One region of the Oceanobacillus iheyensis HTE831 genome, then DNA from elsewhere that is predicted to be linked to it. Evidence: riboswitches for the same ligand, from Rfam matches in the RefSeq annotation. Region 1 holds a riboswitch; each other region holds the start of a gene.
What was found. Region 1 has a riboswitch for S-adenosylmethionine ahead of ssuE (NADPH-dependent FMN reductase). Riboswitches for the same ligand answer to the same signal wherever they lie in the genome.
Positions count from the first base shown of each region.

Region 2: linked by a shared signal. The riboswitch ahead of OB_RS10805 (methionine ABC transporter ATP-binding protein) and the one ahead of ssuE (NADPH-dependent FMN reductase) in region 1 are both predicted to bind S-adenosylmethionine.
Region 3: linked by a shared signal. The riboswitch ahead of OB_RS03765 (homocysteine S-methyltransferase family protein) and the one ahead of ssuE (NADPH-dependent FMN reductase) in region 1 are both predicted to bind S-adenosylmethionine.
Region 4: linked by a shared signal. The riboswitch ahead of OB_RS16955 (iron-containing alcohol dehydrogenase family protein) and the one ahead of ssuE (NADPH-dependent FMN reductase) in region 1 are both predicted to bind S-adenosylmethionine.

Region 1 is NC_004193.1:3,198,279-3,203,890, reverse strand. Features, by position in the region: gene OB_RS15710 (DoxX family protein) at 71-583, shown strand; gene OB_RS15705 (superoxide dismutase family protein) at 894-1,478, shown strand; gene OB_RS18440 (hypothetical protein) at 2,183-2,377, opposite strand; gene ssuE (NADPH-dependent FMN reductase) at 2,374-2,928, opposite strand; SAM riboswitch class I at 3,020-3,127, opposite strand; SAM riboswitch class I at 3,253-3,361, shown strand; gene OB_RS15695 (LLM class flavin-dependent oxidoreductase) at 3,440-4,495, shown strand; gene OB_RS15690 (ATP-grasp domain-containing protein) at 4,510-5,457, shown strand.
Region 2 is NC_004193.1:2,131,060-2,136,671, forward strand. Features, by position in the region: gene OB_RS10790 (hypothetical protein) at 1-543, shown strand, start outside; gene OB_RS10795 (MetQ/NlpA family ABC transporter substrate-binding protein) at 629-1,453, opposite strand; gene OB_RS10800 (methionine ABC transporter permease) at 1,474-2,139, opposite strand; gene OB_RS10805 (methionine ABC transporter ATP-binding protein) at 2,126-3,142, opposite strand; SAM riboswitch class I at 3,205-3,307, opposite strand; gene OB_RS10810 (polysaccharide deacetylase family protein) at 3,465-4,172, opposite strand; gene OB_RS10815 (methyl-accepting chemotaxis protein) at 4,413-5,612, opposite strand, start outside.
Region 3 is NC_004193.1:724,161-729,772, reverse strand. Features, by position in the region: gene OB_RS03775 (YfcC family protein) at 1-821, shown strand, start outside; gene OB_RS03770 (hypothetical protein) at 976-1,191, shown strand; gene OB_RS03765 (homocysteine S-methyltransferase family protein) at 1,517-2,566, opposite strand; SAM riboswitch class I at 2,642-2,747, opposite strand; gene OB_RS03760 (DUF1801 domain-containing protein) at 3,208-3,636, shown strand; gene OB_RS03755 (thiolase family protein) at 3,638-4,822, opposite strand; gene OB_RS03750 (acyl-CoA dehydrogenase family protein) at 4,842-5,612, opposite strand, start outside.
Region 4 is NC_004193.1:3,462,801-3,468,412, reverse strand. Features, by position in the region: gene OB_RS16965 (helix-turn-helix domain-containing protein) at 151-420, opposite strand; gene OB_RS16960 (AIPR family protein) at 502-1,695, shown strand; SAM riboswitch class I at 1,893-2,012, shown strand; gene OB_RS16955 (iron-containing alcohol dehydrogenase family protein) at 2,101-3,255, shown strand; gene OB_RS16950 (MetQ/NlpA family ABC transporter substrate-binding protein) at 3,252-4,073, shown strand; gene OB_RS16945 (methionine ABC transporter ATP-binding protein) at 4,113-5,150, shown strand; gene OB_RS16940 (methionine ABC transporter permease) at 5,125-5,612, shown strand, end outside.

The DNA.
Region 1 (5,612 bases):
TCCTAATAAATTTATTTGTGAAATTTTGAACAAAGTGTTGAGAAATTAATTAAAAGGGAGAGAAAAGGCAATGATGAATTTTATTAGAAATCATAAGGTAGCTGCTGGTCTATGGACAATAATTCGAGTGTATATTGGTTATGTTTGGTTAACAAGTGGTTTAGGTAAAATAATGGGAGGAGAGTTTGATGCAAGTGGTTTCTTACAAGGAGCTATTGCTCAAACTGGTGGAGAACATCCAACAGTTCAAGCTTGGTGGGGCGCCTTTTTAGAAGCTGTTGCTCTTCCGAACGCAGAGTTATTTACTGTTTTAGTAATGTGGGGAGAAGTACTGGTAGGGATAGCATTAATTCTTGGTTTATTCACAAACTTCGCTGCTTTAATGGGTATCACTATGAACTTCGCGTTCTTATTTAGTGGAACAGTCAGCACAAATGCACAGATGGTATTACTGACAATCTTTATCATTGTGGCTGGAGCTAATGCTGGTAAATACGGTGTGGATCGTTGGGTAATGCCGTATATGAAACACACATGGAAAAATAGAAAGCAGAAACAAAATAAGACAACACTAGCTGCTTGAAAAAGTTCTAGTTAGAAGACGGATGAAAGTTAGAATAAGCATATGAAATATACGATACTCCTTGAAATTCAAAAAACGATGCTCTGCTTGCAATGCAGTCGAGGTCTTCCTTGCCCTGTGGAAGGTATAGAAGACCTCGATGCATGAGAAAGCGGAGTATACATATAAATCGGGTTTCATATGCCAATTATTCGGATTTTTACAAATTACATATTATACCAAATTTCGCGTTTAAATCTAAGCTAAGTTGTGAATTATAGAAATAGGAAATCATTATATATTCATTTCTTCAGTGAAAGGAGTAAACATAGTGAAAAAACAATGGGTATATTTATTGTCGTTTATGGTAATTGCGCTGTTCCTGATGGCTTGCGGTGATGATCAATCAGATGAAGAAAATCAGGATAAAGGTGAAGAAGCGGTAGAATCGAATGCAACTGCGGAAGAGGAAGTTTTAGTGTCGCTAGAAAATAATGAAGGACAAGTAGTTGGAACAGCTACTTTAACAGAAGGTGAAGAAGGGGTTCAGATTTCATTAGAAGGTGAAAATCTTCCAGCAGGAGAACATGGTTTTCATATTCATGAAGCAGGTAAATGTGAATTGCCAAATTTTGAATCAGCAGGATCACATTATAATCCGACAAATGCTAAGCACGGGTTCAATCATCCAGAAGGACCTCATGCAGGTGATTTAGAGAACATTACCGTAGAGGAAGATGGAACAGTTCAGACAGAGGTAGATGCACCAATGGTGACTCTACAGGCTGATACAGAGAATACGTTGTATACTGAACAAGGAACCTCATTAATAATTCATTCAGGTCCAGATGATTATAAGTCTCAGCCATCTGGTGATGCAGGAGATCGTATTGCATGTGGTGTCATAGGAGAGTAATATATAGCCTTTAAGATTTCATAATTTTAAAGAGACTAGGATAATGAGTGAACATTCCTAGTCTCTTTTCTTATGGTCTAGGAAATTATAAAACTTTGGGGCTGTGGATAAACAACTAAGTTATTTAGCCACGTCCAGCGCAAGCGCCCATCACCTATTGTCCTTCCGGAAACCTCCTTACGATAAAGAAGACTGCCGAATGTTCTTTGTGAGGCATAGTCGCACTTATACCATGGTGAAAAGAAGACTGCCGAATGTTCTTTGTGAGGCATAGTCGCACTTATACCATGGTGAAAAGAAGACTGCCGAATGTTCTTTGTGAGGCATAGTCGCACTTATACCATGGTGAAAAGAAGACTGCCGAGTGTTCTTTATGAGGCATAGTCGCACTTATGCCATGGTGAAAAGAAGACTGCCGAGTGTTCTTTATGAGGCATAGTCGCACTTATGCCATGGCGAAAAGAAGACTGCCGAATGTTCTTTGTGAGGCATAGTCGCACTTATACCATGGTGAAAAGAAGACTGCCGAATGTTCTTTGTGAGGCATAGTCGCACTTATACCATGGTGAAAAGAAGACTGCCGAGTGTTCTTTATGAGGCATAGTCGCACTTATGCCATGGTGAAAAGAAGACTGCCGAATGTTCTTTATGAGGCATAGTCGCACTTATGCCAATGGTGAAAGTCAACATCGATTCGCATACGCTTATCGTGTTTCCTTTATCTCAAAGAAATAAAGAAGTTCGACCAGTCGAACCACCCCTTGAAAAACAGGGGCGCAGGACATACGGTGATAAACGGGCGCTTGCGCTTTTGTTCTTATAAAGGTAAATGATTCCTTTCTCATTTCTTTGTTGGTTTTTTCATAGCGACCACTCTTCTTTGAGCTTTGTTCTATCATAAATAAGTTGTTAATGCTTGTGTTGATGTTCCTTCAACCATCTGAGCAAAATAGTCCACTTGTTTCTTCGTTCTTTGTAGTATCTCATCATCGGCAATAGGGATATCGCGATGTTTGTTGATTTGTTCATCTAAAAAGTATAACCCTTTGAGATTATGTGCTTTTAGGGTTGCAAGAACCGGTTTTAACGTGTACTCAACTGCTAATAAATGTGCAGGGCTGCCTCCGGTCATAATTGGTAATACTGGTGTGTGCTTTAGTACATCTTGAGGCAGGATATCAATTAATGCTTTCAATACACCTGAATACGCTCCTTTATAAACAGGAGAACCAACAATGACACCGTCAGCCATTTGAATTTTTTGAGTGATGTTCTTAATGGCTGTACTACGGAAATTTCCTGTGAATAAATCCTCATAGGGTACATCTTTAACAGAAATATGGGTCACATAGAATTTCTGTTCACTTAATTGATTCCCTAAATAATGTAGTACTTTTTCAGATCTAGATAGTTCGGAGGGGCTGCCGGACAATGTCACAATGTTGTTCATTTTACCAATCTCCTTTAAAAATAAAATTAATATAAGAAAATCCGCGATGCCCTTAATAAATAAGAGCGTCGCGGATTTTTTTTAATCTGGACTCTTATCTTTCAAGACATACATCTTGCTGGAGGTAGCACCTTTCTAATGGAGATAGAGGTTGCTGAAGCGTCAACAGGCCAGGTCCCTTAGCTTCTCTCGATAAGAAGTATTAATTTTTTATATATTCTAATATATCAATTCATATAAGTCAACTCTGTTTTGTAAGAAAAAATTAATTGACAATTCTATCAACTTGTATTATTATCGTGGCAACAAACTAAATAATGAAATATCTTATCCTGAGAGGTGGAGGGAAATGGCCCAAAGAAGCCTCGGCAACAGGTTCTAGCTTGAATACTGTGCCAAATCCATCAAGTATTCTATGCTTGGTAGATAAGAGAAGTCGGCGACAGAGCTCTTTTCTTATCTTTATGAAAAGGGTTTTTTAATTACTAACGATAGATAATGGGGGATGAAAATGAAGTATGGTTTCTGGTTGCCGATTTTTGGAGGGTGGTTGCGTAATGTAGAAGATGAACAGATGCCTCCTACTTTTGAATATGCAAAACAGGTAATTCAGCACGCGGAAGAATGGGGATATGATACGACTTTAATTGCTGAGTTATATTTAAATGATATTAAAGGGATAGAAGCAAATTCTTTAGAAGCTTTGACAACAGCGGCTGGGTTAGCTGCTGTAACAGACAAAATCGAAATTATGACAGCGGTTAGGCCGATATATCATAATCCAGCAGTACTAGCGAAAATGGCAGCTAATATCGATCAATTAAGCGGAGGTAGGTTCACGCTAAATGTAGTTTCTGGATGGTGGTCAGAAGAAGCAAAACAATATGGTGGGGACTTTACTGAGCATGATGAGCGGTATGATAGAACGGTCGAATTCCTAGAGGTCTTAAAAGGGCTATGGACGGAAGAGACATTCTCTTACCACGGTAAGTTTTATCAAGTGGAGAATGCGAAATTAGCGCCAAAACCAATCCAACAACCGAATCCAATTTTATATGCTGGTGGAGAAAGTGAAAAAGGAAAGAGAGTAATTTCTACTCTATGTGATGCATATGTGATGCATGGTGGCACTGTACCAGAAATTCAAGATAAAATTGCTAATATGAAAAATCGGAGAAATAGTCTTAATAAAGCAGCTTTGCAATCATTTAGTATGGCTGCGTATGTGATATGCAGAGATTCGGAGGAAGAAGCATTTCAAGAGTTGGAGAGAATTACATCAATAAAAGATGATAAGGGATATGCAGGAATGAAAGACTTTACTTCAAAATCCCAACTAGAACAACAAGTGCAAATAAAAGATTACTCTGTATCGAATAGAGGACTACGTCCGAATCTTGTAGGCACACCTGAACAAATTGCCGAAAGAATAATAGAATATGAAAAAGTAGGGTTGGATCAGCTCTTATTACAATGCTCGCCTCAATTGGAAGAGCTAGAACGATTTGCTAAGCAAGTGATGCCTAGAGTGGAAGAATTAAGAAAGAAGACATCTACGTTAAACTAAAAGGAGACCTGATGATGAGTAAAATTTATGTTTTACATGAAAATATGGAATGGACGGACCACCTTATAAAACGATTGGATGAATTGGAACTTCCTTATGAAGATTGGTTACTTCAAGAAGGGCATATAGATCTACTAAGTGAACCGCCAGAGGGTATATTTTATAATCGTATGAGCGCATCCTCACATACAAGAGGTAATCGTTATGCCCCTGAATTTACAAATGCGGTGTTAGCTTGGTTAGAGTTTCATGGTAGAACGGTGATTAATGGTAGTCGTGCTCTACAGTTGGAAGTAAGTAAGGTTCAACAATACTTGGAACTAGAAAGATTTGGTGTGAAAACGCCTAAAACAGCTGCAGCAGTTGGGAAAGCAAATATCTTAAAAGCGGCAGAACAGTTTGAAGGAACAAGTTTTATTACCAAACATAATCGAGCAGGAAAAGGCTTAGGTGTACAGTTATTTCGTTCAACACAAGCTCTCCAATCTTATGTGAATAGTAGTGAATTTGAAGAACCAATTGATGGTGTAACATTATTGCAAGAGTATATTGTATCTCCAGAGGCTTATATCACTCGTTGTGAGTTCGTTGGTGGGAAATTTGTTTATGCCGTTCGAGTAGATACTTCAGAAGGATTTGAGCTATGTCCTGCAGATGCTTGCTCGGTGGAAGATTTATTTTGTCCAGCTGAAGGAGAAGTTGAAAAACCAGCTAAATTCCAAGTGCGGGAAGGATTTAGTCACCCAATAATAGAACAATATGAAACAGTTTTAGCGGCTAATGATATTCAAATCGCTGGAATTGAGTTTATCGAAGATGCAGATGGGAATATTTATACGTATGATATAAATACAAACACGAATTATAATTCAGAAGCAGAAGATAACCATGGCTCGTATGGAATGTTAGAAGTCGCGAAATTCTTAGAAAGAGAATTAGAACAGCTTACAGTTAAAAAGTAAATTCTTTGGAGTCAATTTCATAATTGCCAAGTTTTATTAAAAAACGTAAGAAATTGTATTCTTCTTTTTCAAGTTAGCTGACGCCGTACCTGCTAAAAAGCGTTCGTCTGCAATGGAAATCGAAATGGATTCAGTGAGATAACGAGTAATGATTT
Region 2 (5,612 bases), 1.1 Mb from region 1:
TATGTTTATATAGGAGATATCGACTTTTTAATAATTCGTGAAAAGCCCACCTTAGTAGATGTCCATAAAAAACATTCTAAAAAAATCGGAGTACCTTATAGTAATGCTATTCGCCCCGATTCAAAACGTTTAACAGGATTACATTTTTTCAAGGTAAAAGATTATTACAAAAAAATGAATCCGATTATTGAATATTATTTAGAAAATCCTAGCATATTGTACGATGAAGTAAGAGCATTACGTTATGATGAAGAATTTCTATATAAAATTATCGAAAAAGGTATAGGTTTCGGAAAGATAGAAGAACATTTTTTTCGGCCGCCGCACGGTTTTCATATTGGAGTCGGTAGACAAGGAGATAACAACGAAAGATTAAGAAAAATGGATCGATATCTAAATCAGAAAAAGCTTATTAGACAAGGGGTTATTGATCAACTAGATGCTTTTTATAACGATCCAGTATTTAAAAAAATAATGTTATTAAGTCCGGATAAAGACATTAAGTTTCTTGGAGAACGAATAAAGCACTTTAAATCTTTATAATAATTCATTCTAAATAAAGTCATAAAAGTGATGTAGAGAAAAGAGAGCAGTCGAATAGAAAACCGACTGCTCTCTTTTCATCTGACTATTTATCCAGCATCCACTGAGGTTTACCAAACCCCTGAAATTCATCATCTATTATTTGTTCAAATTCATCGGATTCCACAATTTCTTTAATATCTTTTACCCACTGCTCCTCCATATCTGCTGTATTAACTACAACTCGATTTCGATAATCATCTGGCATATCTTCTAATACTAATGCATCTAATAGATCCATATCTGCTGAAAGTGCAAAATTTCCCGGTACCGCTGAAGCATCCTCAGAATCTACTAATCGTGGCAATTGAGCGGCTTCTACTTCTTGAAACTCAATATTTTTTGGGTTTTTCACAATATCTTTAACAGATGCTTTTAATGGATCGACTTCGTTACTAATTTCTATAAGACCCGCATCTTCTAACATGATTAATGTCCTTGCTAAGTTCGTAGGGTCATTCGCTATAGTAATCTTACTTCCTTCTTCAATAGCCTCGACACTATCATAGGAGTTGGAATATAGTCCCATAGGAGCTGTAGGTACAATAATTACTTCAGATAAATCCATACCATTTTCCTCTGCGAATGCTTCATAATAAATCTTATGCTGAAAAAGATTGGCATCAATATCTCCATTATGTAATGCATTATTCGGTTGTATATAATCCGTGAATTCTGTATTATTCACTTCATACCCTTTTTCCTCTAATAATGGTGTAATAGCATTTGTCACCATATCACTATAGGGTCCTACAGTAGCTCCAAATTCAATCGTATTCTTTTCTTCATTTCCACCATTTGCTTCTTCACTCCCACATGCTGTCAATAATGTAACACTTAATAGAGTTGCTAAAAATAATTTCCACTTCATATGAACCACTCCTTTATTCTTTAACGTTTATTTACACTCTTTGCAATAAAATCACCAAAATATTGAATAAATTGTACTAGTACAATAAGAACGATTACTGTAGTGAACATTACCATATCATCATAACGATAATAACCGTAGCGAATGGCTAAATCACCGATACCTCCTCCCCCAACAGTACCAGCCATAGCAGAGTAGCCTACTAAACTAATTGCCGTAATAGTGAGTCCACTAATAAAACCAGGTTTTGCTTCTGGATAAACAATATCCTTAATAATTAACCATGGTGATGCTCCAGTTGCAATAGCAGCTTCAATCACACCTCGGTCTATTTCCCTCGCTGCGGATTCTACAATTCTTGCATAGAATGGAATCGCTGCAACAGACAATGATACGGATGCTGCTAATGGTCCTGTTGTTGTATCGACTAGCCACTTTGTAAATGGAAGTAAAAATACTAATAAAATGATGAATGGAATCGAACGAATTAAATTAACAACCACACCTAATGTCGATTTAACAAATCTATTTTCTAAAAATAACCCTTGTTCTGTAACATATAGAAGAATACCAATAGGTAGGCCGATAATTAATGCAACAATTAAACCCAGACCTACCATGAGCATGGTTTCTAAGAAAGCTTGATTCAACTCAGGAAGTAAATTTAAAATACTAGTAAGATACATGTTGAATCACCTCCACTTGCTTTATGCGCTCTTCTAAGTAGCTAATAGCACTACTTATTTCCGAGGGATCTCCGCTTACTTCCATAATGAAAACACCTAATGGTTTGTCTTTTATGTATTCTACTTTTCCATGAAGAATATTTCCTTTCACCTTATGTTGTTGTAACATATCAGATACGACTGATTCAGCAGCAATATCTCCACGAAACTGCAGTTTAAGTAGTGTACCATTACATTGTTTTAGCAACGCTTCAGGTAATTGAAAGTCTAAAACTGTGTGGATAAAGTCTTTCGTTAATTTCTCGTTTGGATCTGAAAAGATATCATATGTCTTCCCATTTTCAATGACTTTACCGTTTTGCATCACAGCGCAACGATCACATATTTCTTTTACTACTTCCATCTCATGAGTAATGATTACAATCGTTATCCCAATTTGTTCATTTATTTTTTTAAGTAGTTTTAAAATTGATTTTGTTGTACTTGGGTCTAATGCAGATGTTGCTTCATCACAAAGTAATACCTTTGGGTTATTCGCAAGTGCTCTTGCTATACTAACCCTTTGTTTTTGTCCTCCACTTAATTGAGAGGGATATTGGTTTGCTTTATCCTCAATTCCAACTAGATTCAATAGTTCTAGAGCTCTTTTATTCCGCTCCAACTTACCAACACCAGCTGCTTTGAGTGCAAATGAGACATTTTCCACTACTGTTTTGGAAGAAACTAAATAGAATCCTTGAAAAATCATCCCTATAGATTGTCTTGCCTTACGTAATTGTTTATTGTTTAGCTCTAATAAGTCAATTCCATCAACAAATACCCTACCCTTTGTCGGCCTTTCCAGTACATTCATACAACGTAAAAGCGTACTTTTACCTGCACCGCTATATCCAACGATGCCATATATTTCTCCCTTTTTGATATCAAGGGAAACTTGATCTACCCCTATCACTCTTCTCTTTTTAGATTCATAGTGTTTCTCGATATTTTCCAACTGAATCATACATAACACATCCCATCAAAAAAACCTTCTTTCATTCAGAAAGAAGGTTTTTACATATCATTACCTTATCTTTCAGAAAAAATTCTGCAGGAAGAAGCACCACTCCGTAAAGGTAGGTTGCTGTGACATCGTAGGTCCTGTTCCCTCCGTCACTCTGGATAAGTTATTCAATTTTATTTTAGAAATAATAAGAATAATCATAATCTGATAATCCAAATTTGTCAATACATTAACGAAAATAAGCTGATAACAAAGTACATGTTATCATAAGTTATTTTTATCAACTAAACCTATTATTTTAGCTAAAAAACTGTAGATTTAACTATCTTTCACTTGTACGTTCAATCATATCTGTTACTGTAATTCCTTCGTACCCCTCTTCTTTAAAGAAACGAAGTATAATTGGAAGTGCTTCTATAGTTGGCGTACGATCTCCACCCGCATCATGAAAAAGAATAATATCTCCTGGTGAAAGATTACCAATCACTTGATTAGCAATGGTTTTACTATCCACATCATCCCAATCTCTTGTATCCTGATCCCAAGCCCACATCGCTACTTTTTGACCTTTTTTCTTTGCAATACTAATAACTGTTTCATTATAGTTTCCTCCAACCGGACGAAAAGTAGCAGGATATTTCCCAGTGATCTTTTCAATAATTTCATTTGTTTTTGTTAATTCATCATTTAAATAGGTAATGCTCCCGTTATGAGTAAACGTGTGATTTCCAATTTCATGGCCTTCTAGAAATGCTCTAAATACAAGTCCTGGATATTTACGTGCATGAGCACCCATCACATAAAATGTACCTTTCATATTATACTGTTCTAATATGTCTAAAATCTCCGGTGTATAATCAGGATGTGGTCCATCATCAAACGTTAAAGCAACAATTTTCTCATCGGTTTCCCCTTCCCAAATAGCATCTCCTGCTTTTTCGAAGTCAAACCGATCTTTTGATAAAACGTTACTTGGTTGCTGTATTAATAAAATAACGATACCTAGAATAACGAGTATAAACTTCCTCATTCCACATTCACCTCAACTCATATTGTTTGATTGTAAGTAAAATCTATACATACAAGCGGTTCTTTCCCCAATACTGATCAATGCTTTGCAAGATATGATTTCGGTATCTTTCCTCGACTTATAACTTTCCTCATGTTGATTGAAACCCGTAGAGAAATATCTAATAAACAGCCCTAAAGAAACGAGGATGCGGTCCATATATGAACCGCATCCTCGTACTTTAGTGTAATGACGTGTTATTTAATTTCTAGATAGCTTAAAATTCTCTACTAATTGTTGTAAGTCTTCTGCTACAGTAGTTAAATCTGCCGCTGAATTTGCAATTTCTTCCATTGAAGCAAGCTGTTCTTGTGTAGATGCTGAAACATTTTCGGCTTCATGTGATACTGTATCACCAATGGAGGCCACACCTTCAAAAAGAGAAGTAAATTGTTTCGTTGCCGTTGATATTCCTTCAATTTCAGTTGTTACATTCATGATTTGATTCGTTATAGAATCTACATATCCAGTAATATTTGAGAAAGATTGATCTGCATTATTAGCAATATTAATCCCTTTTTCAACCTCTGTTGTTGCAGCTTTCATCGAACTCACCGTATTCGCAGTTTCCGATTGAATAGCGCTAATCATTGTCTTAATTTGCTCTGCTGATTGGGAAGATTTTTCAGCAAGTTTTCTTACCTCATCAGCTACCACAGCAAATCCTTTCCCATGCTCTCCGGCTCTTGCTGCTTCGATTGTAGCATTAAGAGCTAATAAGTTTGTTTGCTCAGAAATATCCGTAATAACATCAATAATTTTGCTGATTTCTTCTGATTGATTGCCTAAACCTTCAATATTATTGGATAGCTGATGTGTATTCTCTTTGATAAATTCCATTTGACTAATTGTAGTATTCAATGCTTTGTTACCTTCATTAACAGCTGAAATGGTATTGGTAACAGTATTTGAAACTTCATTCGAACTTGCTTCTATCGTATAAATAGAATCTGTCATTTCCTTCGCTAATTTGGAGCTCTTTGTTATATTGTTATTTAAACTACTCATACCCTCAGCTACTTCTTGTACAGAAGAAGAAATTTGCTCTGTTGCTGATGTATTTTGTTCGGTACTGGCATTTAATTGTTCAGCTGAGGATGCTAAATGATTTGATTTATCTCTAACTTGAAGGATAATTCCATTCAAATTTTCTCGCATTTTATTAAATGATTGAGCTAGTGTACCTAATTCATCATCTCGATGGAGGTGTACCTCATCGCTTAAATCTCCATGACTTATCGTATCACTTGCACTTACAAGATGATATATCGGTTTCGAAATAGAACGAATAATAATGACAATTACTACCCCTCCAAGAATTAATGCAACCGTTATAACAAAGATTGTCGTATTTAAAATTGGGCTCACATTATAGGCTATTTCACTATTAAACATGGTTCC
Region 3 (5,612 bases), 1.2 Mb from region 1:
GGCTACCGCTATTTTCCGGAGCATTATTTCGAATAATTATATTTATCTTGATGCTAACAATAACAATTGCTTACACGTGGCGGTATGCAGAGAAAATCATGCAAAATAAAGAGATGAGTTTAATAGGAACATATGAAGCAGACGATGAGATGGACAGTTTAAATGCTCCTTTTACTACAAGGCATAAGTTATTATTAGGTTTTGTAACGCTTAGTCTAGGCTTTTTCGTATACGGATCGATTCAACTAGAGTGGACAATAAATCATATGTCTGCATTCTTTATATTTATCTCACTTGGTTCTGGGATTATTGCAGGAATGCATTATAATACTATAGCTGAAACATTTTTACATGGAGCTAGAAATCTTGTTTATGGAGCACTAGTAGTAGGTTTAGCGAGATCAGTAATTGTTGTATTAGAAGAAGCAATGGTTATTGATACGATTGTATATGCATTATCCGTACCTCTTGAAAATTTATTACCAGTATTTTCTGCTATTGGTATGTTTATTTCGAATTCATTGCTTAACTTTTTAGTCAATTCAGGTAGCGGACAAGCAATGATAGCAATGCCACTTCTATCTCCATTAGCTGACATGATTGGGGTAACTAGACAAGTTGCTGTTCAATCTTATCAATTTGGGGATGGACTCACTAATTTAATCTTTCCTACGTCAGGAATTCTTATGGCTAGTCTTGCTGTAGCTAAAGTACCTTATACAAAATGGCTAAAATGGGTATTCCCTCTATTTCTTATATGGCTAGTAATTGCAATTATAGCTTTAATAATAGGAGTTCTCATTGAATGGGGTCCTATGTAGACAGTAAAACACATCATTCCCATTAAAATATAATCATTCCTGAATAAATAGTTAGGTGTAATTACCTAATTATTTATTCAAGCTAGTTGATATCCTTCAATATATACCGATATAAGAATATATAAACAACTAAATTAGCGAGGAATGATGAGTAATGTCATTTAAGATTCCTCCCTACACTTCAAAGTACAAATTAATTGCTACTTACCGAAGTAATGGGGATACCTGGCTTGCCATGTTAATCGATGAAGAGCCATTAAATTTTAAATGGAATGATATTGAAAGTATCCAGGATTTAGAGTTAAAAAATTATCTATATTCATTGCAATCCGAAATAGAGGCAGGAACATATGAAGTAGAAAATCACTAAGATTTAGGACACAACAGTGAGGTTTAACTTTTTATACGGAGCAGCAAGATTTATTTCAAAAAAATGAAAGGAAAATGGAAGATATACGTAAAACTCTACGGGAGGAAAAAGGGATGAGGAGACTGACAACCACCCGTAGAAGATCGCGTATGAATTTTCCATTATTCCAGTTCATCATATAATGATTACACGCCTTAAATTCTTATGTTTCTCTTCTTTTCACGTTCAAGTTAGAGGATTTATCTGTCTCCCTCATAATTGCCACACCCATCAACCTCTTTGATTTTTCCAATACGCTAATAAATCCTCCAGAGAAATGACGATATTATGCCTTGAATCGATAACCTACGTTATGCTCTTTTAAACTTTTATCCTTACCAAACAAGAAATGTTTCTCCATGTCAGGAGAATAAGGAGAATTAACGGTCTCTTTCCCAACAGACTCTGCAACAGCTCTTAGCATAGCTGGAGAAGCCCCACAGCATAATCCGATATAATTAACACCGATTTCTTTTGCTTCTTTAGCCCATGCTGCCAGTTCATAACGGTTATGGTACAGTGGATCTAATGCAGTTGGAAAAGTGGTCTCAGTAGGGAGATGACAGCTACACCCACCATCAGGTAAATTGAAAAAAGTCGGATGCTCATTTGATGTACGATATGGAATAGGTAATGCACCTACATAACCGTCTACATGCTGTCTAATTTTTGCGATATAAGGCTGCATTGTATCTGGACCTCGGAAACAATTCATGCCAACAACAAGGGCTCCTTTTTCCGATAATATCTTACACGATTCTTCTACTGTATAGCAATCTCTTAAGATGTTCTCTCCCATTAATCCTAGTGTGATGACAGCTGGCAAGTCTTTTTTCAATATTTCTTCCAAAGCAATCTCTGCCTCTTCATGATAATAGAACGTTTCCCCATTTATAAAATCAACGTCTTCTTCTTTACTCCACTGTGCCATTTCGGCAAACATCTCTCTCACTTTATGTTTGCTTGATTCATCATTAGGGTCAAAGATATTTGTATTAGAAATATTTCCTGCAACTAATGCTTCTTCCTGTGGATGTTCTTTGGCTACTTCTTTCGCTAAACGAATAGCACTTCTGTTCAACGGTTCTAGTAATTGTTCCTTACCAATAATACGCATTTTCTCTCGATGTGCATTATATGTAAATGCTAATACAACATCCGAACCAGCGTTCATAAAATCACGATACGTCTGTTTTAACGCATCCGGATTTTCAAGGGCTACTTCTGGTACAAACGAACCTGCCTGTAAGTACCCCCTCCTCTCTAATTCAAATAAATACCCTTCTCCTGCTATTACCGTGCCTTCTTGCAAACGTCTTTGTAAACTCCGCTTCATAATAATCTCCTCCTATTCTAAAAATCAAAAAACCCCTCTTCTAAAAGTAAGAAGAAGGGTTAAAATACATAGCTCTTCTTATCTTTAAGGCTTGTAAGCCTATTGGAATTAGCACCATACCTTATCTAGGCTGGTTGCTGAGACTTCATCGGGCCAATCCCTCCATCTCTCTTGATAAGTCTAACTATATTAAATTTTTAAAAAATTAACTTTATAATATTCTAACTGATAACATTAAAATAATCAATAGTGAAATTTATTATAATTTAGAAAAGCTGATTTTTGTTCGTAGTGAAAGGTTGTAAATCAAGCTCAACATAACCAATCGTAAAATATAGCAAATTGAAAGAAAACCAAGAGCTATTATTGCAAAGAACCAGCACACACTTTTTATAAGATACTTGGTTATTAGAGCGCTTCTATTCACCAATTCCCTAGTATTTTTCTAGATTTTTGGGCATTAGAGCGCTTCTAGAAAAGGACTTTTCTTTTACTAGTTAGTTGGATCGGTGAATGGCAGCAAAAAAGCGATTCGACTGAACGAAAAAATCAAGCAGCGCAACATTTTTATAAAGATAGTTTATTAATTATACGATTCGTTTGTTATACTATTATCAATCATAGTAGGAGGAGCGATGAAAATGTATGAACTAAAAACAAAAGAAACAGAAAACAGTGTTATTCAATTCATCGAAAGTATCGATCATGTTCAAAAGAAAGAAGATGCTTATCAATTATTAGATATATTTACCGAATCTACTGAGTATCCAGCAAAGATGTGGGGAACAAGTATTATTGGTTTTGGAAAATACAAATATAAATACGCTTCTGGCCACTCGGGTGAATCTTTAATGGTAGGATATTCTCCTAGAAAATCAAAAATCAGTCTCTATCTCTCAACAGAAGTTTCTCAAGATAATGAATTATTGACAGATTTAGGGAAGTACACTACAGGAAAATCATGCGTCTACATTAATAAACTCAGTGATATTAATCTGGATACTTTACGTCATTTAATTAAGAAATCTCTCAATCATATACAATCAACATATCCTGATAATGCAAAATAGCTTAGCATTGTTCAATTAATATTGCCATTCCTTGACCGCCACCAGCGCACAAGGTAGCTATGCCATATTGTTGTTTTCTTCGAATTAACTCATAGATTAATGTCGTAATTATCCGTGTTCCTGTAGCACCGACCGGATGACCTAATGCAATTGCACCACCATTAACATTTACTTTTTCATAATCCAAACCTAGTTGGCGGATGACAGCGATACTTTGAGAGGCAAATGCTTCATTTAATTCTATTAAATCTATGTCTTGCAATGTTTTATTCGTTCGTTTAAGTAATTGATTGACTGCGGGTACTGGTCCAATCCCCATCATTTCAGGAGACACACCTGCTGTACTCCAGTCTATAATTCTTGCGAGTGGTTTCAACCCAAGATGTTTGGCCCGTGACTCTTTCATGATTACCAGAGCTGACGCCCCATCATTTCTGCCACAAGCATTACCTGCCGTCACCGTACCGTCTGCTTCAAATACCGGTTTTAGACTTGCTAGTTTCTCTAAAGATGTATCAAGTCGAGGATATTCATCTACTGCAAATACAGATGTTTGTTTCTTTTCCTTAACTTCGATAGGGGCTATCTCTTTTTTAAATCGTCCTGTTTCGATGGCTTTTTTTGCTCTGTGCTGGCTTTCTAATGCAAATGCATCTTGATCTTCTCTTGATATTTTATATTTCCTAGCAACATTCTCAGCGGTAATTCCCATTGATAGGCTCTTACCATAGATTTCTGGAGGTTGTTGTCCTGCTTCTAAATTAGAATCTACGATAGTTGTTCGATCCCCTCCAAATCTAGTATTTCGTAAATATATTGGAGATCGGCTCATACTCTCTGCTCCCCCCGCTACTACAATATCAGCTTGATTGCTTAGAATTTGTTGCACTCCGGATGTCACTGCTTGAATTCCAGAAGCACATAATCTATTTACCGTGAAAGCAGTAACTTGTTCAGGAATACCAGCTCTTAGTGCTGCGACTCTAGCAATATTCGATGATTCTGTTGATTGTCTTACTTCTCCTAAAATAACCTCATCTATATGATCAGCAGGAAGATTGACTCTTCTCAATGATTCTTTCACTACATGGCTTGCTAGGAAACCAGATGATATGTTTTTCAATGATTGGCCATATGCTCCAATTGGCGTTCTAATTGCACTAACAATAACGATCGGATCCTCCACCTTTATACCTCCCTGCTTCTTATCTGTTGCTATAGTGTTTTTTCAATTGTCCTGCAATAATATTCTTCTGAATTTCCGATGTTCCTTCATAAATCCGAGTAATACGCGCATCTCTATAATATCGTTCCACTGGAAAATCAGATATATAACCAATTCCCCCATGCACTTGAACTGCTTTATCTGCCACTCGGTTGTATACTTCGGAACCATATAGTTTTAACATCGCTGCTTCTTTAATGACATTTTCTCCATTATCTACCATCCACGCCACTTTATATGTTAAGGCCCGCAATGCCTCTATCTCCACAGCCATTTCTGCTAACATATGTGCTACTGCTTGATGGTCAATAATCGATGTCCCGAATTGTTGTCTTTCAATTGCATAGGTAGTCGACATATCTAAGAGTTTCTGGCATGACCCTAAATTTCGAGCCGCCAAACCAGCTCGACCATTCGTTAAAATTTTTAATGCATTCACATACCCTTGCCCTTCTTCACCAAGTAAATTCTCTACTGAAACTTCACAATCATCTAAAATTATTTCTGCAGAGTGAGAACCTTTTAGCCCCATCTTCTCTTCAACTGCGCCTACATGAAATCCCAAATTACTTTTCTCAACAATAAAAGAAGAAATGCCTTTAGCACCTTTGGCAGGATCGGTAACTGCCATCACAGTAAACACTTCTGCCTCAGTGGCATTGGTAATATAGTGTTTTGTTCCATTTAATATATATTTATCTTTCTTTTTAATAGCCGATGTTTTCAAAGCACTTGCATTTGATCCAGCTTC
Region 4 (5,612 bases), 260 kb from region 1:
GATCATGAGTAAAGCATTAAATAATCTTATGCTTATACAGATTTATCTAAAGCTCTCCAGTTTTTATAGGAGGATTTTAACTTATATACAGTAATAGATTGTAAAGAGGTTCTAGAAATAATAAATTATTTTAAGAATAAAGTTAAACCATCAATTATCAAATATGCTAACTATAAACAAATCCAATAATTCTTCTAGATCTTTTTCTCCGAATACACTATTTCTATAAATTTTAATTATTGCTTCAATAGTCATACGGTTGTATCCATTTTCATAATTGCTGATTGTTTTAACAGATACATCCATGAGTTCAGCTAAGTCTGATATTGTCATTTTATTATGTTCACGCAATTCCCTTAATTTTAATCCCATTTTATAATAAGGGTCATTAATAAATTTATTTTTTTGTCTTTTAACCATAATTCAGGTACCATGGTTCCTTCCAAATAATTCTATTTAACAATATAATCTAAGTATAACAAAATATTAGGAGGAATTAAGTTGAAAAACAATAAATTTAGATTTAATTATAAAAAATATTCAAAATTAAAAAGTCCATATGAAGGTGATAATAGAGAAGTTTATCATTTGTGGGTAGACATTGAACAAATTCCAAGTGGATTTCCGACAGAGGTAAACCCTAGAGATGTAAAAACAAATACTAAAGTATATAGAAGAATAAAGGACGCTTTAACAGAGAGTACTCAATCTTTTTTTGTGAATAATAGAGGAATCTTAATTTCAGCTAAAAGTATTGGTATAGATGCTGTTACAAATGAAATTACACTTGATTTAGGTAGTGTTGATCAAACTGAAAAATATGGCGTTTTAGACGGAGGGCACACTTATCACGCTATAATAAAAAATAAGAAAAAGTTAGATCCAGATGAAAAACAATACGTACATCTAGAGATAATGAATAATGTAATTGAAATAGATGAATTATCGGCAGCTAGAAATACAAGTGTGCAAGTTTCAGACAAAGCTATAGCTGAATTGGCAAACAAGTTTGAATTTGTGAAAGAAAGTATTGAGAACGAACCATTTTCAAAAGATATTGCATACAGAGAAAACGAAGATAAGCGATTAGATACGGTAGATTTAGTAAGGTTGATGTATGCTTTCAATAAGTTTAAATATAAAGATAATAGTAATCAACCAATACAAGCTTATAGTGGTAAAGCGCAAGTTTTAAAAGATTATTTAGCTAATTATGACGGTACAACCAACAATTCTAGAAACGATTATGAACATATTGCTCCTTTATTACCAGAAATAGTGAAATTATACGATAAAATTGAATTAGAGATGGTAGAAGGTTATAAATTATCTAACCCAAAAGGACAGTTTGGAAAAGTTAAAGGTGTTGATAGAAAGGATAAAGGGGCGACTACAAGATATTATCAGAATCCTACACTTTATCATATAACACAGGGGTTTATATTCCCTATACTAGCGGCTTTTAGAGCTTTAATAGAAATAAAAGATAGTAATGTGCTAGAGTGGAGTGTTGATCCTTTGAGTGTATGGGAAAAAAGTAAATCTAAATTAGTTAATAATACAGTTGAGATGTCCAGACAATTAGGTAATAATCCTCAAAGTACAGGGAAAAGTAGTGCTCTTTGGTTACAAAATTATGATGCAATAAATTCTACAAAACTTCAAATACAAATTGAGATGTTACAAAGTAAGTGATTTCAATTAGGTAATAAAAAAAGGAGTTAATTTACCTCCTTTTTTTCTTTAATATATTCCCTTTTTAGATATATACATATATATGTAATTGGATGCTTATTCTGTCTTAAATGAGTTTTCAACTAGTATCCAAATCCCTTATTGACAATTAGTAAAAACCGTAATAGTATGATAATTAAAATTTAATACGCTAATATCTCTTATTGAGAGTGGCTGAGGGACTGGCCCTGTGACGCCCGGCAACCGTTCATCGTAATTCCAGTGATGAATAGGTGCTAAATCCTGCAAAATACGGACAGTATTTTGAGAAATAAGAGAGGTGATGAATGACTTACGTAGTGTAATGTTATGCCTCTCGATTTCACATCGGGAGGCATTTTTTAGTTTCCCGGAAAAATTCACAACATGAGAAAAGAGGAAGGATTTATGTCCACATCGATTGTAAAAGGAGCTCCGGGTCATTATCGGATTGGCGCGGATGTCTTGGAGGAAATTCCTGTACTGCTTGAAGAACTGTCAGTTAATCGTATACAAGTTATCGCAGGGAAGAGATCATGGCAGGCGGCAAAGCCGTATTTGCCTTTTGTATTAGTGAAGCAAGTAGAAGCGAATATCATCTTTATTGACGGTCATACCACGCTAGAAAAAGCGGATAAAATAGCGGATCAGCTTCACCAACATGCGATTGATGCCGTAATTGGTATAGGTGGCGGGACTGCACTGGATATAACGAAAGCCGCAGCTGCTAAAGCAGAGGTTAAATCGGTTTTAATTCCGACAATTGCTGCGACCTGTGCTGCATGGACACCGCTTAGTGTCTTTTACGACAGTAATGGAGCATTTACACACTATACGTATTTTCCATTAGCGACGACACTTGTATTAGTAGAGCCGGCGATTATTGCGCATGCTCCTATCGAATACTTACGAGCGGGGATTGGTGATACGCTGGCAAAATTTTATGAAGCCGACGCATTAATCGAGAGTTTTTACCCGAATGAAGAAGTGCCTGTTCCCGTGAAAGTTTCCCAATTCTCCGCTAGTATTTGTCGAGATGTATTGCTGGAAGACGGAAAAGCAGCACTCGATGCCGTCCGGGATAAACAAGTGACACCGGCATTAATCCGTGTTATCGAGGCGATTATTATAACAGGCGGAATGGTAGGCGGATTTGGCGATAAGGCAGGGCGAATTGCCGGGGCACATTCACTACATAATGGATTAACGGAAGCCAGCGAGGCTCAACACTTCTTGCACGGGGAGCTTGTGGCATACGGCATCCTTGGTCAATTGGCATTCGAACAAAAAGAAGAAGAGCTTTTGCGATTACTCGATTTTTATGATCAATGGCAGTTGCCATCTAGTTTACAGGAGATCGGTATTGATATAACTAATACTGATCTCGTCGAAAGGATTATTCAGAAAGCAATTCTGCCGCAAGAGTCGATACATTTTATGAACCGGGAAGTGACGGCGGAATCTTTAGCAAGTGCGTTACAGCAAGTAGAGAAAAATAATCAAATCTATTACAAGGAAAAAAGAGGAGAGAAAACATCATGAAAAAAGGATTATTAACAGCGATCGTATTTTTAGCAGTAGCACTTTTGGCTGCATGTGGCAGTGAAGAATCTAGCGGGGCAAGTGAAGGGTTGTACGATGATGAAAAATTAGTCATCGGTGTAACGGCAGGACCACATGAAGAGATTCTTGAGAAAGTAACAGAACTAGCAGAAGAGGAAGGCATTAATATCGAGACGGAGGTGTTCACGGATTATGTGATGCCAAATGTTGCATTAGATGAAGGGGAACTCGATTTAAATATATTCCAAACAGAACCGTATTTTAATGCTATTAGAGAAGATAGAAACCTAGACTTAGTGAAATCATTTGATACGGTGACTTTCCCGATGGGGATTTATTCATTAGATGTCGGTGATGTGTCTGAATTGCCAGAGGGAGCAACAATCGGACTGCCTAGTGATCCAACCAATAGCGGTCGTGCACTTTTATTATTTGAACAAGCTGGTTTAATCGAGTTGGATCCGGAGACGGGGATTAATTCCACTGTTCGTGATATTGAAAAGAATAACGGCAATTATGAATTTGTGGAACTCGATTCTGCGCAGATTGCACGTCAGTTAGAGGAATTGGATGCGGCAGCGATTAATACGAATTTCGCCATCGAAGCTGGATTTACTCCAACGGAAGACGCTATTTTCATCGAGCCAAAAGATTCACCTTATATTAACCATGCGGCTGTCAGAGCGGAAAATGAAGACGATGAAATCATCCAAAAACTAGCAGATATTTATCGCAGTGAAGAAGTCAAAACATTTATCGAAGAAGAATTTGGCGGATCGCTCGTTCCTTCGTGGTAAGGATTTTGGCAAAGTGCGTAACGGAAGGAGCATAAACAAATGATTGAATTAACCAACATCACAAAGACATTTGCAGGAAAACAAGGAGATATTCAGGCATTGAAAGATGTTTCTTTATCTGTTGGAAAAGGAGAAATCTATGGCGTGATCGGCTATAGTGGCGCAGGAAAGAGTACACTTATTCGTTGTGTGAATTTACTGGAGCAGCCAGATCAGGGATCGGTAAAAGTGAATGATGTAGAATTAACCACGTTGAAATCAGGAAAACTCCGTGAAACAAGAAGTCATATCGGAATGATTTTTCAAGGATTTAATCTATTAAAAACAGCAACGGTCTACGATAATATCGCTATCCCATTGAAATTAACTGGTCTGAATAAAAAAGCAGTGAAGGACCGGGTACAGAAATACTTGGATATCGTTGGCTTAGCCGACAAGCATGATGCGTACCCGTCAGAGCTCTCCGGTGGGCAAAAGCAACGAGTGGCGATTGCGCGGGCACTGTCTCATGAGCCAGAAGTGTTATTAAGTGACGAAGCAACAAGTGCACTCGATCCGGATACAACGGAAGCGATTTTGGATTTATTATTACGTATTAATAAAGAACTTGGGATTACGATCTTGCTGATTACACATGAGATGAATGTCATCCAGCGAGTTTGCGATCGGGTCGCAGTCATGGAAAATGGGGAAGTGATTGAGGAAGGCTATACGAAAGATATTTTCATATCGCCACAGCTACGGACCACAAAGCGTTTTGTGAATAGTTTATTCTCGCATGACATTCCGGATGATTTAATCGATGGTTTGAGTGAGAATGGTCAAGTAGCTAAATTATCGTTCTTCGGAGAATCATCGGGAGATCCGGCACTTGCGCTCGTAACGAAAAAGTATGATATCTATCCAAATATCTTGTCCGGCAGCATTACACGGATTAAAGATGAAGCATTCGGTCAGCTACTTGTTCACTTTAAAGGAGAGCAAGCGGAAATAAACGATTCATTTCAGTTTTTACAAGACCAACAAGTACATGTGAAAGGAGTGACGTATGATGGAGAAAATCAACGCGTTTCTTGATGCATGGGGTTCGGATTTATGGACGTCAACGATTCAAACATTTCAGATGGTCGGTATCTCTCTTGCCATTTCGGTCTTGATCGGATTACCGCTGGGCATTCTGCTTGTTTTAACGAGACCGGGGAAAGCGCTCAGTAATAAGTTCGTCTATAATGTGTTGAATATCGTGATCAATATTATTCGTTCGGTGCCGTTTATTATTCTATTATTCTTCATTCTCCCTTTTACAAAATTCATTGTCGGCACGTCAATTGGCGTGAAAGGGGTTATTGTTCCATTGGTCGTCTATACGGCTCCTTATATCGCTCGGTTAATGGAGTCTGCCTTACTGGAAGTAAACCGCGGTGTCATTGAAGCATATGAAGCGATGGGGATTAAGACGAGACATATCGTCTGGCATGTACTTGTGCGGGAATCTCGCTCCTCGATCGTTCTCGGGTTAACGATTGCGATCATTGGGCT